3 regions of the Paraburkholderia sp. BL18I3N2 genome follow, and region 3 is predicted to be linked to each of the others. Evidence: riboswitches for the same ligand, from Rfam matches in the RefSeq annotation. Region 3 holds a riboswitch; each other region holds the start of a gene.
The links. A riboswitch is a leader RNA that binds a small molecule or an ion and turns the genes downstream of it on or off. The one in region 3 is predicted to bind manganese.
Positions count from the first base shown of each region.

Region 1: linked by a shared signal. The riboswitch ahead of mntP (manganese efflux pump MntP) and the one ahead of B0G75_RS15995 (TMEM165/GDT1 family protein) in region 3 are both predicted to bind manganese.
Region 2: linked by a shared signal. The riboswitch ahead of B0G75_RS08725 (sodium:calcium antiporter) and the one ahead of B0G75_RS15995 (TMEM165/GDT1 family protein) in region 3 are both predicted to bind manganese.

Region 1 is NZ_PVNC01000013.1:33,180-36,452, reverse strand. Features, by position in the region: gene B0G75_RS27405 (EAL domain-containing protein) at 1-288, shown strand, start outside; gene B0G75_RS27400 (pyrimidine/purine nucleoside phosphorylase) at 413-733, opposite strand; gene mntP (manganese efflux pump MntP) at 895-1,464, opposite strand; yybP-ykoY riboswitch at 1,475-1,640, opposite strand; gene B0G75_RS27390 (potassium transporter Kup) at 2,030-3,273, shown strand, end outside.
Region 2 is NZ_PVNC01000002.1:627,189-630,461, reverse strand. Features, by position in the region: gene B0G75_RS08730 (HAD family phosphatase) at 1-167, shown strand, start outside; gene B0G75_RS08725 (sodium:calcium antiporter) at 238-1,248, opposite strand; yybP-ykoY riboswitch at 1,341-1,520, opposite strand; gene B0G75_RS08720 (outer membrane protein) at 1,615-2,097, opposite strand; gene B0G75_RS40565 (hypothetical protein) at 2,096-2,326, shown strand; tRNA gene B0G75_RS08715 (tRNA-Arg) at 2,520-2,595, opposite strand; gene B0G75_RS08710 (cytochrome c5 family protein) at 2,870-3,273, shown strand, end outside.
Region 3 is NZ_PVNC01000005.1:95,906-99,178, reverse strand. Features, by position in the region: partial or broken gene B0G75_RS16005 (anti-sigma factor family protein) at 1-558, opposite strand, end outside; gene B0G75_RS16000 (hypothetical protein) at 747-1,490, shown strand; yybP-ykoY riboswitch at 1,675-1,861, shown strand; gene B0G75_RS15995 (TMEM165/GDT1 family protein) at 1,867-2,457, shown strand; gene B0G75_RS15990 (low affinity iron permease family protein) at 2,677-3,195, opposite strand.

The DNA.
Region 1 (3,273 bases), on a different contig from region 3:
AAGCGCCTGCCTTTGGATCAGTTGAAGATCGACCGCTCATTTGTGCGCGACGTCCTGGTCGATTCCAACGACGCCGTGATTGCCAGAACCATCGTGGCGCTTGCGCGCAGCCTCGGTTTGGGTGTGATCGCCGAAGGCGTCGAGACCGAGGCTCAGCGGGATTTCCTCGCTGCAGCGGGATGCTACGCGTATCAGGGCTATTATTTCTGCCGCCCGCTTCCTATCGAGGATTTTGAGGCGCTGTTGAACAATGTAGAGACACGTCAGTGCGTGGCTGAGCGAACATGAGGCACGTGGCGTGCCGTCGGTAACGTAACGCTGCTGCAATCCACGTGCGTTCTTTATGAGAAGCCCGCGCTCTAAACCGGAGATTTAGAGCGCGTCATTCCAACGTCGTGCAACGCGACACGTTTTACAGATAGCTGCAGACGTAGTCGAGTGTTTCGATCACGTCGATATCGAAGCGGCTTTTCCCGGGCACCGAGAACGACTCGCCCGCAGCATACGTCTTCCACTCGTCGCTGCCTTCGAGGCGGATGCGGCATTGGCCGGCCTGCACTTCCATCAGTTCCGGCGCGTCGGTGCCGAAGTTGAGCGCGCCCGGCAGGATCACGCCGAGCGTTTTGCGCGTGCCGTCGGCGAACAGAACGGTGTGCGAGACGCACTTGCCGTCGAAATAGACGTTGGCTCGTTTAACAATGGAAACCTGATCGAATTGCGTTGCGGCCGTCATGCCAATCTTCCTCTGGGTTGTCGTGAATGGATGCGTTTGCGTGGACTTCAGGTCGGACCTTCGGATCGGACGCGAACCCGCCATCATACAGGCGGCTGGCGGCGCCCGACGCCGATTGCGCCGAAAGAAATGGAGATCAGCGGGCCGCCGTCAAACATCGTCTAGCCGATGATGTTCAGATGCTCAGCCAGGATCGTGCTGCCAATGCCGATCAGCACCACGCCACCCGCCAGTTCCGCGCGCCTGCCCGCCACATGCCCGATGACGCGGCCGAGCATCACGCCGATCGTGACCATCGCCATGGTGGCGAGACCGATCGCGGCGGCAGTGGAATAGATGTTGACGTCCACGAAAGCGAGGCCCGCACCGACCGCCATGGCGTCGATACTCGTGGCAAAGCCGGTCAGCGCCAGCAACCAGAACGAGTGAGCCGACGGCTTCGTCTCTTCGATTTCCTTGGTGTTAAAGCTGTTGAAAATCATGCGGGCACCGAGGACCAATAGGAGCGAAAACGCGATCCAGTGATCCCATGCCGAGACGTATTGCGCTGCAGCTTTGCCGAGAAACCAGCCGACCAGGGGCGTTAGTGCTTCGATGACGCCGAAGATGAGTCCCGTCCTGACAGCTTCGCGCCAATGAGGACGATTGAGCGTGGCGCCTTTGCCGATTGCGGCCGCAAAGGCGTCGGTGGACATGGCGAAAGCAAGGAACAGCGTGGCGACAGGATTCATGAGAGGAGGGCTCGTGGTCGGGCGGAAAACCGCGACACACCGCCGCGCCCGACCGGTCGCGTGGTGTGTCGATGGTCTTGCCAACCAAAGGGCTGCCTGCACCACGGTCTGCGCGACCGAGAATGTTGATGCAGGCGCTTCTGGGTAGAAGCCGGCTACTCCCCAAAGACAGGTGCGAGCATACCATGTCGAAAGGTTTATGTAATGGTGCTTGCGCCTTGCGTGTCTGCCCAGGAAAGAAATCGGTCGCTACTTCACGTATCAGTAGCGTGGCAAACCGCCGATGGTATATGTTGAATTAGTGGCACACCGTCCTTTCGGGAAAAAGAGACAGGGCACGTCCGCGGAGGGCAGGTACGCACCACATTAGAACAATATGAATGCGCGTGAAGCATCAGGGACGGGACGCCCGTTTCTCGTACGAAAGTTGCTTCCGCGATGCTGACTATTGGGGGCGCAGGCGACTCCTCGAAAAACGAGGCCTGATAAAAGCATGAATCGGTTCCGCGCGTGCACCGGCCCAAGCCTTATGTTGCACCGCGAGAACGCGAAACTGGAGCGAGACATGAGCCAGTCAGTATCCGCCGCGCCCGATGCGGGCCATTCCGGCGGGCGCGGGCATCACCGCCCGGCGATGCCTGCACTCGCGCTTGCAGCATTAGGTGTGGTGTACGGCGACATCGGCACCAGCCCGCTGTACACGCTGCAGACGGTGTTCAATCCAGTCAACGGGCTGTCGCTCAACGCGCTGAATGTGGTCGGCATTGTGTCGCTGATCGTCTGGTCGCTGATCGTCGTCGTCTCGCTCAAATACGTCACGTTGATTCTTCGCGCGAACAATCACGGCGAGGGCGGGATTATGGCGCTGCTGGCGCTGGCCGCGTCGTCGGTTTCTGCGCGCCCGCGCTTGCGCCATACGTTACTGGGCATCGGCATTATGGGCGCGGCGCTCTTTTACGGCGACAGTGTGATTACGCCGGCGATCTCGGTGCTGAGCGCGGTCGAAGGTCTCGAAGTGGCCGCGCCGTTCCTCAAAACCTGTGTGATTCCCGTGACGCTGGTTGCGCTGGTCACATTATTCCTGATGCAGAAGCATGGCACGGCCGGTATCGGCATCGTGTTCGGACCGGTGATGGTGCTTTGGTTCATCGTGCTTGCCGTGGTGGGCGTCGTCAACATGATGCGGGCGCCCGCGATTCTCGTCGCGCTCAATCCGCTCGCGGGGCTGGCGTTCTGCCTGCATCATCGGTGGCTGGCGTTCGTTGCTTTGGGCGCGGTCGTTCTGTCGTTGACCGGCGCCGAAGCGCTATATGCCGACATGGGACATTTCGGCGCGAGGCCAATCCGGCTGACGTGGTTCAGCCTCGTGTTTCCAGCACTCGCGCTGAACTATCTCGGGCAGGGCGCGTTGCTGCTTGCCGATCCGGGCGCGCTGCAAAATCCGTTCTACAAACTGTTTCCGCAATGGGCGCTGTATCCGATGATCGTGCTCTCGACGGTCGCGACCGTGATCGCGTCGCAAGCCGTTATCTCGGGTACGTATTCGATGACGAAGCAGGCGATGCAACTCGGCTTTCTTCCGCGCATGAACGTCGTCTATACATCGGAAAGGGAGATGGGGCAAATCTACGTGCCGGGCATTAACTGGACGTTACTGGCTGCCGTCGTGGCAGCGGTGGTCGGCTTCGGTTCATCCACGGCGCTCGGCTCCGCGTACGGTATTGCGGTGACCGGCACAATGCTGATCACCACCATTCTTACGTTCTTCGTCATTCGCTATGCGTGGCATTACAACTGGTTTCTATGCGT
Region 2 (3,273 bases), on a different contig from region 3:
AATACGCATACGACCGCGCGGCGAAGAGCGGCAAGCTCGACAAAGGTCTGGACGAGGCCGGCGCGAAAGGCTGGCTTGTCGTCGATATGAAAGATGACTGGAGAACCGTGTTCAAGCCGGACGGCGCGACAACGGCCACGGCGGCGACAACGGCCCGGGCGAACTGAATGTGAAACGCAGAGGGCCGTCCGGCTAACGGCCTTCTGCGACTATTTTCAGCTGTGGCCGGCGGCTCGTTTAGCGGCTCAGCGTAATCGCCAGATACGTGGCATAGAGCACCCCGCAAACCAGCAATGCCCAAACCGGCACGCCGCGCTCACGCACATTGACCCGCAGCCACGCCGCGGCGACGAGCGTGATTACGATGCCGGTCACCACTTCGATACGCGGCACCCACGGCGTCAGCAGAATACCGATCGCGGGCAGCAGGGTGCCCTGAAACACCATCGCACCGGTGATGTTGCCGAACGCCAGCGTGTCCTTGCCGCGGCGGATCCACAGAATGCTGTTGACCTTCTCGGGCAGTTCGGTGGCGATCGGAATGATCAGCAGCGAGAGCAGCAGCGGCGACACGCCGAGCGCCTGCGATACGCCACGCACACCATGGATGAAGCCTTCCGCGCCCCACACCAGCAACGCGACGGCCAGCGTCAATTGCACCACGATGGTCGCGAGGTTGGTCGGCACGCCGAGGCGCGAGATCAGCATCTTGCCCGGCGCTTCAGTGCCGTGGCCGGCATCGACCAATTCATTCGATGCGCGGAAGGTCATCACCACATAAGTGACGTACACGCCGACCAGCGCCAGGCTGAAGAGCGCGCGCACGATCATCTGCTCATGCGGCACGTACATCGCGGCCGCTGCCAGTACGAACGCACACAGGAAATAGTTCAGGTCGCGCGTGAAGCCCGTGCGCTCCGGCGCGACCCAGCCGCGCGCGCCGCGCGAGCCGAGAATTGCGAGCGTCATGAGGAAAGTGGAGAGGGTGGAAAGCATCAGCGGCGCACCGAGAATCGCGCCAACGCCGATCTCCTGATTGACCGCGCTATCCGTCGTGCCGCTGGCGATCGCGAGCAGCGGCACGAGCGTCTCGGGCAACGCGGTGCCGACGGCGGCGAACAGTGAACCCGTCACGCCTTCGGAAATCTCGAGGCGTTCACCCAGATGCTCGAGTGCATTGGTGAAGAGCTCGGCCGCCACCAGAATGACGACGAGCATGATGGCAAGTTCGAGCAGGAGACCGGTCATGCGTGGCACCCCGCAATCACGCAAAGGCAGCGACGCGGCGGACGGGTAGTAGGGGAGACTGGCAAGTTACGACGATGTTTCACAGGGCTGCTCCGCGGTCGGACGTCGATGACAAACCAATGACGCACCGCCGCCCGTCCGACCAGAACGAGGCAGTGCGTCAATGGTCTCGCCAAACCGACGCGGTCGAACGCGCCATGACCCGCAGGCCAAGTATGTTGACGCGCTCTCCTTCAATGGATGAAGGAAGGCTACTCCCCAGTGACCGGGGGATTCTAACGGCAGGGGGCGTTTTCAACAACCTTGTTGCGGTGACGGCGGTTGTTGGAGCTAATCGGATAGCCAGGTAGTCGGGAATTTAGCCCGTTAGTTGAAGTGATATTGCACGCCGATTGTGAAACTGTTATTTGTTCTTCGGGTCCCGTCGTGATTGCTGGTGTCGGTTGTCCATTCGCTCACCGCGCTCATGTGTTTAGCAAACTTATATTCGACGCCTAAACCCCAGTGAAGGCGTGTGTCCGGCCGGTCCATTGTCAATCCAACACGTATGTACGGCATACACTGATTGAATGGCATGCCAAATTTCGCATCGATTCCGCCATCTTTAGAAGTTGTCGAGCCGTGATGCAGATCGGCAAAAACTTCCGCGCCTGCAACGAAGCGATCGACATCGAAGTTATATCCCGCCGTAAACCCCGGAAAAATCGCAGTATGCGATGCTTTATTGACGGCGCCTGAAGCATCGGAGGTATTCACGCCCAACTTGAAACCCACATAGGGGCCGGCAAACTCGCTTGCGCCCGTTTGAGGAGGCACTGATTGCGCGTGGACGAGATTGGATAGCATCATGATCGATGCGGTTAAAATCAGCCGGGTTATTTTGTACATGACCTGCAATAAAACGATTGGCGCGCGGATAGATCGCGACACCTTATTAATCAGTGAAGCGATGTCAAAATTCCGCTCCGGGGATATTCACGCGCGATGGAATTTGCATGACCAAAATATGCTAATTCAGGAAATAGGATGGGGCTATGCGAAATGTCCGCATGGAGACCTTCAAACGTCCGATTCTTAATTTACGGCACAAATAAAGCGGGACGTTTTGGGACGAATCTGCAAAGGGACATGCGAGCATACGTAAGGCGTTGCCAAACGACTATTGCAGGAATGTGGGGTCTTAGGCGGCACGCGTGTGACACGACCGGGCCGTAAGAAACAAAAGGGCTTAGCGCATATTGCGTAAGCCCTTGAGCGAGATCGATTCTTTATGGTGCGCCCGGCTGGGATCGAACCAGCAACCCCTGCCTTCGGAGGGCAGTACTCTATCCATTGAGCTACGGGCGCTTCAACACGAAAGCGTGGCACCAGAACGGATGCGACGCCAAAGCGAGACCGAAAGGATACCCGGTTTCCGCCATACCGTCCACCGGACGGCCTGCATGGCGGTCTTCGCGGTCTTTCAGGCAACCCGCGCGATGCGGGTAAACGCCTGCTGAACACCGCGCCGCGCCCCTCGCCGCCGTCGAAATGTTCCGTCTATAATCGTCCGTGGCTGATTAAAGAACAAGAAGTTGCCGTCACGCTGTACCGCTCACATACCCACGGAGACGAGACAAGCATGAGCGAAGCACCACACGGAGCCCCGATCAAAACCCCCGGACAGCTCGTCGCCGCGATCATTGCCAGTTTTGCGGTACCGATCGTCATCATCGTTCTGTTAGTGATCTACGTCGACAATTCGACGCGCACCGGCGCCGGCACCGACTCTCTCTCCGAAGCCGAGGTCACCGCCCGCATCAAGCCATTTGCCCAGGTCGACATTCGCGACGCCAACGCGCCGCGCGTCTACAAGAGCGGCGAGGAAGTCTATAAGGCGGTGTGCTCCGCGTGTCACGCGTCGGGTGCGGCAGGCGCGCCGAAATTCACCAATACCGCCGACTGGGCACCGCGCATCGCGCAGGGCTTCGACACGCTGCTGCACACGGCGCTCTCCGGCAAAGGCGCGATGCCCCCGCGCGGCGG
Region 3 (3,273 bases):
GAATTGCGCGGCAGGTCCGGATTCGCCGGGCAGCAGGCGACCGCCGATCAGCGAATACCCATATTCCCGGAGCGAAGCCACCGACAAGCGTCGATCGAGGCGCCGCGACAGCCAGTTGACCAGCTGATCGCGTTGCAGCGCCGCGACCTCCACGGGGTGGCGTTGCTCGGGCGCGTACACCGCGAAAGCGAGGTCGGCGCGCTCCACGAACACGGGTGTATCGGCCGCGAATTTCGCCGACACCCAGGCGGATGACGAGCCGAGCGCCACGCCCATCGCCATGCAGGAGGCGGCAAGGCCAGCCCGCCGCCACCTCGGCGCGAGGCGGCATACGACGATACAACGCGCGTCGTCTCGCGGCTCCCGGAACAATGCCGTCAGCGCGGCTTTTTGCGCGCGGTAATCGGCTACGCGTTCGGCGGCCTCGGGGTCGGTCGTCAGCCAGACGAGCGTGGCCGCGCGCTCCGACGCGCACAGCTCGTTGTCGGCAAACGCCGATAGCGGCCGCCAATCCATACTGCCCACGCCTCGCCTCCCGCGGTTGGTGTCGTCGTTCATGACTGGGTTGCGGTTTGCATCTACCCGCCCTGATGCCGGACTCGAAAGACCCAGCGTCAATACCCCGAATAAACGCCCGGCGGGGCCGCTCTATTCCAATCGTGTGAAGTGAAGGTTTGCGCGAAAGATGGAATAGGCGGTGACGCCGGATCGTTTAGACAGCATGTCCGATTCAACGGCAGACTTCGATGAACATTCGACAGCAGCATTTCATTCGACCTGCCGGCGTAACGCTGCTGATGGCAGGCGTCGTGTGGCTCGCGGGCTGCGGAGGTGGTGGCGGCAGCAGCGGCAGCGGCACGTCGATGGTTTCGATCGCCGGCACGGCGGCAACGGGCAAGGCACTGGCGAACGCGACGATCAACATCGACTGCGCGCGGGGTTCGCTGTCGGTTGCAGCGGATGCGAACGGAAACTTCCACGCGACCCTCGGCGCCGTGATGCCATGCATGATCGCCGCGACCTCGGGTGTAACGATGCTGCATTCCGTTGCGTTCGCCGGCGGCACATACAACGTCACGCCGGAGACGGATCTGCTGGTGTCGTATCTGGCGGCGCAACTCGGCACGAATGAAACCGGCCTCATCGCCGGCTTCGCGGTGAACTCACAGTTCCAGCAAGTGCTGGCGAATCAGGCCGACGTTCTGACTGCGCAGGCCGCGGTCGTGCAGAATCTGCAGCAAACGTACGGTGTCACGCTGTCCGCGCCCAATTTCCTGACTACGGCATTCGCTGCCGGCCAACCTGGCGAGGACAGCGATCTCGAAGCGCTCCTCGCCCGCGGCGCGATCGACGCCAACGGCGAACCGGACGCCGCCGCCGTCGCGCTGATGGCCAGAACCGGGGCGGCACATCCGATTGCTACGTCGCCGAATAACAGCACGGGCGGCACCGGAGTCGGCGGCATTGGGAGCACCGGCGGCATGATGTGAGAGGCCACCTTGCGTCAGGGCGGTTCCGTGACGAAGTCCCCCGCACAAAGGCTGCAGCTTGAACCACAGGAGCGCGCGCGAAACAGCGTCGTGCATTCTTCCGTAGCAGAGGCCGTGAGATCTGAACGCACCCGCTTCCGCAAAGCTGACGATTTGCGTTACTCGACCGAGACAATGTAGAATCGCCGCTCTCATTGGGGAGTAGCCGCCTCGACCGCAATGCTCGAGGGTGCCCGTCAACATACTTGGTGGTCGACAGACCGCCATGGCGCGCACAGCACTATGCCTGGCAAGACCGATGACTCGCATTCCGACCTGACCGGGTCGCCGGAATGCGCGTCATCGCGTACGTACTGCGCGGCCCGGCTCACAACCTATGCAATCGTTCCTCGTTTCGACCAGCGTGGTCGGTCTAGCCGAAATCGGCGACAAGACCCAACTGTTGTCCCTGGTGCTGGCCGCCCGATATCGCAAACCCATTCCAATCATTCTCGGCGTCTTTGTCGCAACGCTCATCAATCATGCTGCGTCCGGCGCTTTGGGCGCATGGCTTGCCAGCGTTCTGAGTCCGACTATCCTGAACTGGGCAGTCGTCGCGTCATTTGCCGTCATGGCTGTGTGGATTCTGATTCCCGACAAGCTCGACGGCGCCGAGGCGGTGTCGACCACGCATCCGATGGGAGTGTTCGGCACCACTGCGCTGACGTTCTTTCTCGCTGAAATGGGCGACAAGACGCAGGTTGTCACGATCGCTCTGGCCGCGCGGTTTCACGAATTCTTCGGAGTGGTCGCCGGCACCACGCTCGGCATGATGCTGGCCAACGTGCCCGTCATCTATCTCGGACACAAGTTTGCCGACCGTCTGCCGACCAAGGCGGTCCACATTCTGGCCGCGGTCATCTTCGTTGTCCTCGGTGGCTTTGCCCTCAGGACGGCGCTGTATCCGCACGAGCACCCGCTGTTCTAGTCCGAAGGGGTTCGCTTGGTGCGCTTGCGGAGCGCGTCGTGCCGCTGGCCAACAGGCGCAGTCCGGCTTTCAGGCCGCCATGTGATCGAATAGCCTTAGCCATGCGGTTACCTCAGTGAGCGAGTGACTCATCGTCGATCCTTAACGCCCGCTCATCGAAGCGGGCGTCAAACTCGGCGCATCATCACGCGCGACACTTATCCGCCGACTCGTTCGATGTCAACTCTCGACGGTCTGCCCGGCCGGTTCCTCCACCGTGCCGCCCTTCGCGGGCGAACCTTGAGCGCAAGCGGCAGACTGAGTGGACAAACGCAGGTAAGCTGCCGCGAGTCTTCGGAGCTCTTCCTCAGACGCGTCCTCGATGCCGATCAGATTGTTATTCGCGGGCCGATGCGAGGAAAGCAGTTCGTTCAACTTCAGGTGCAACGCGACACTGTCTTTGTTCTGACTCTGCTGGATCAGAAAGACCATTAGAAAGGTGACGATGGTGGTGCCTGTGTTGATGACCAGCTGCCATCCGTCCGAGTAATGGAAGATAGGCCCTGTGACGACCCAGGCGACGACCGTCAGTACGGCAAGACAGAATGCAGCCGGTGAGCCGGCAAACCGCGTAACGAGGCTTGCAAAGCGGTCGAACAGGCGCGTCAACGGATGACGGCCGGCGTATGCAGGGCTCGATGTGTCTGGAACGGTATCGAGTTCGCCAGTTGACGAAGGCGTGGCGTGTTGTGTAGTCATGACTGGCTCCAGAAGGTCGGGCAGGTCTTCTCGTGCAAACTTCATGCCGCTGTCGGTTGAAATCGTTCGGCAAGGATA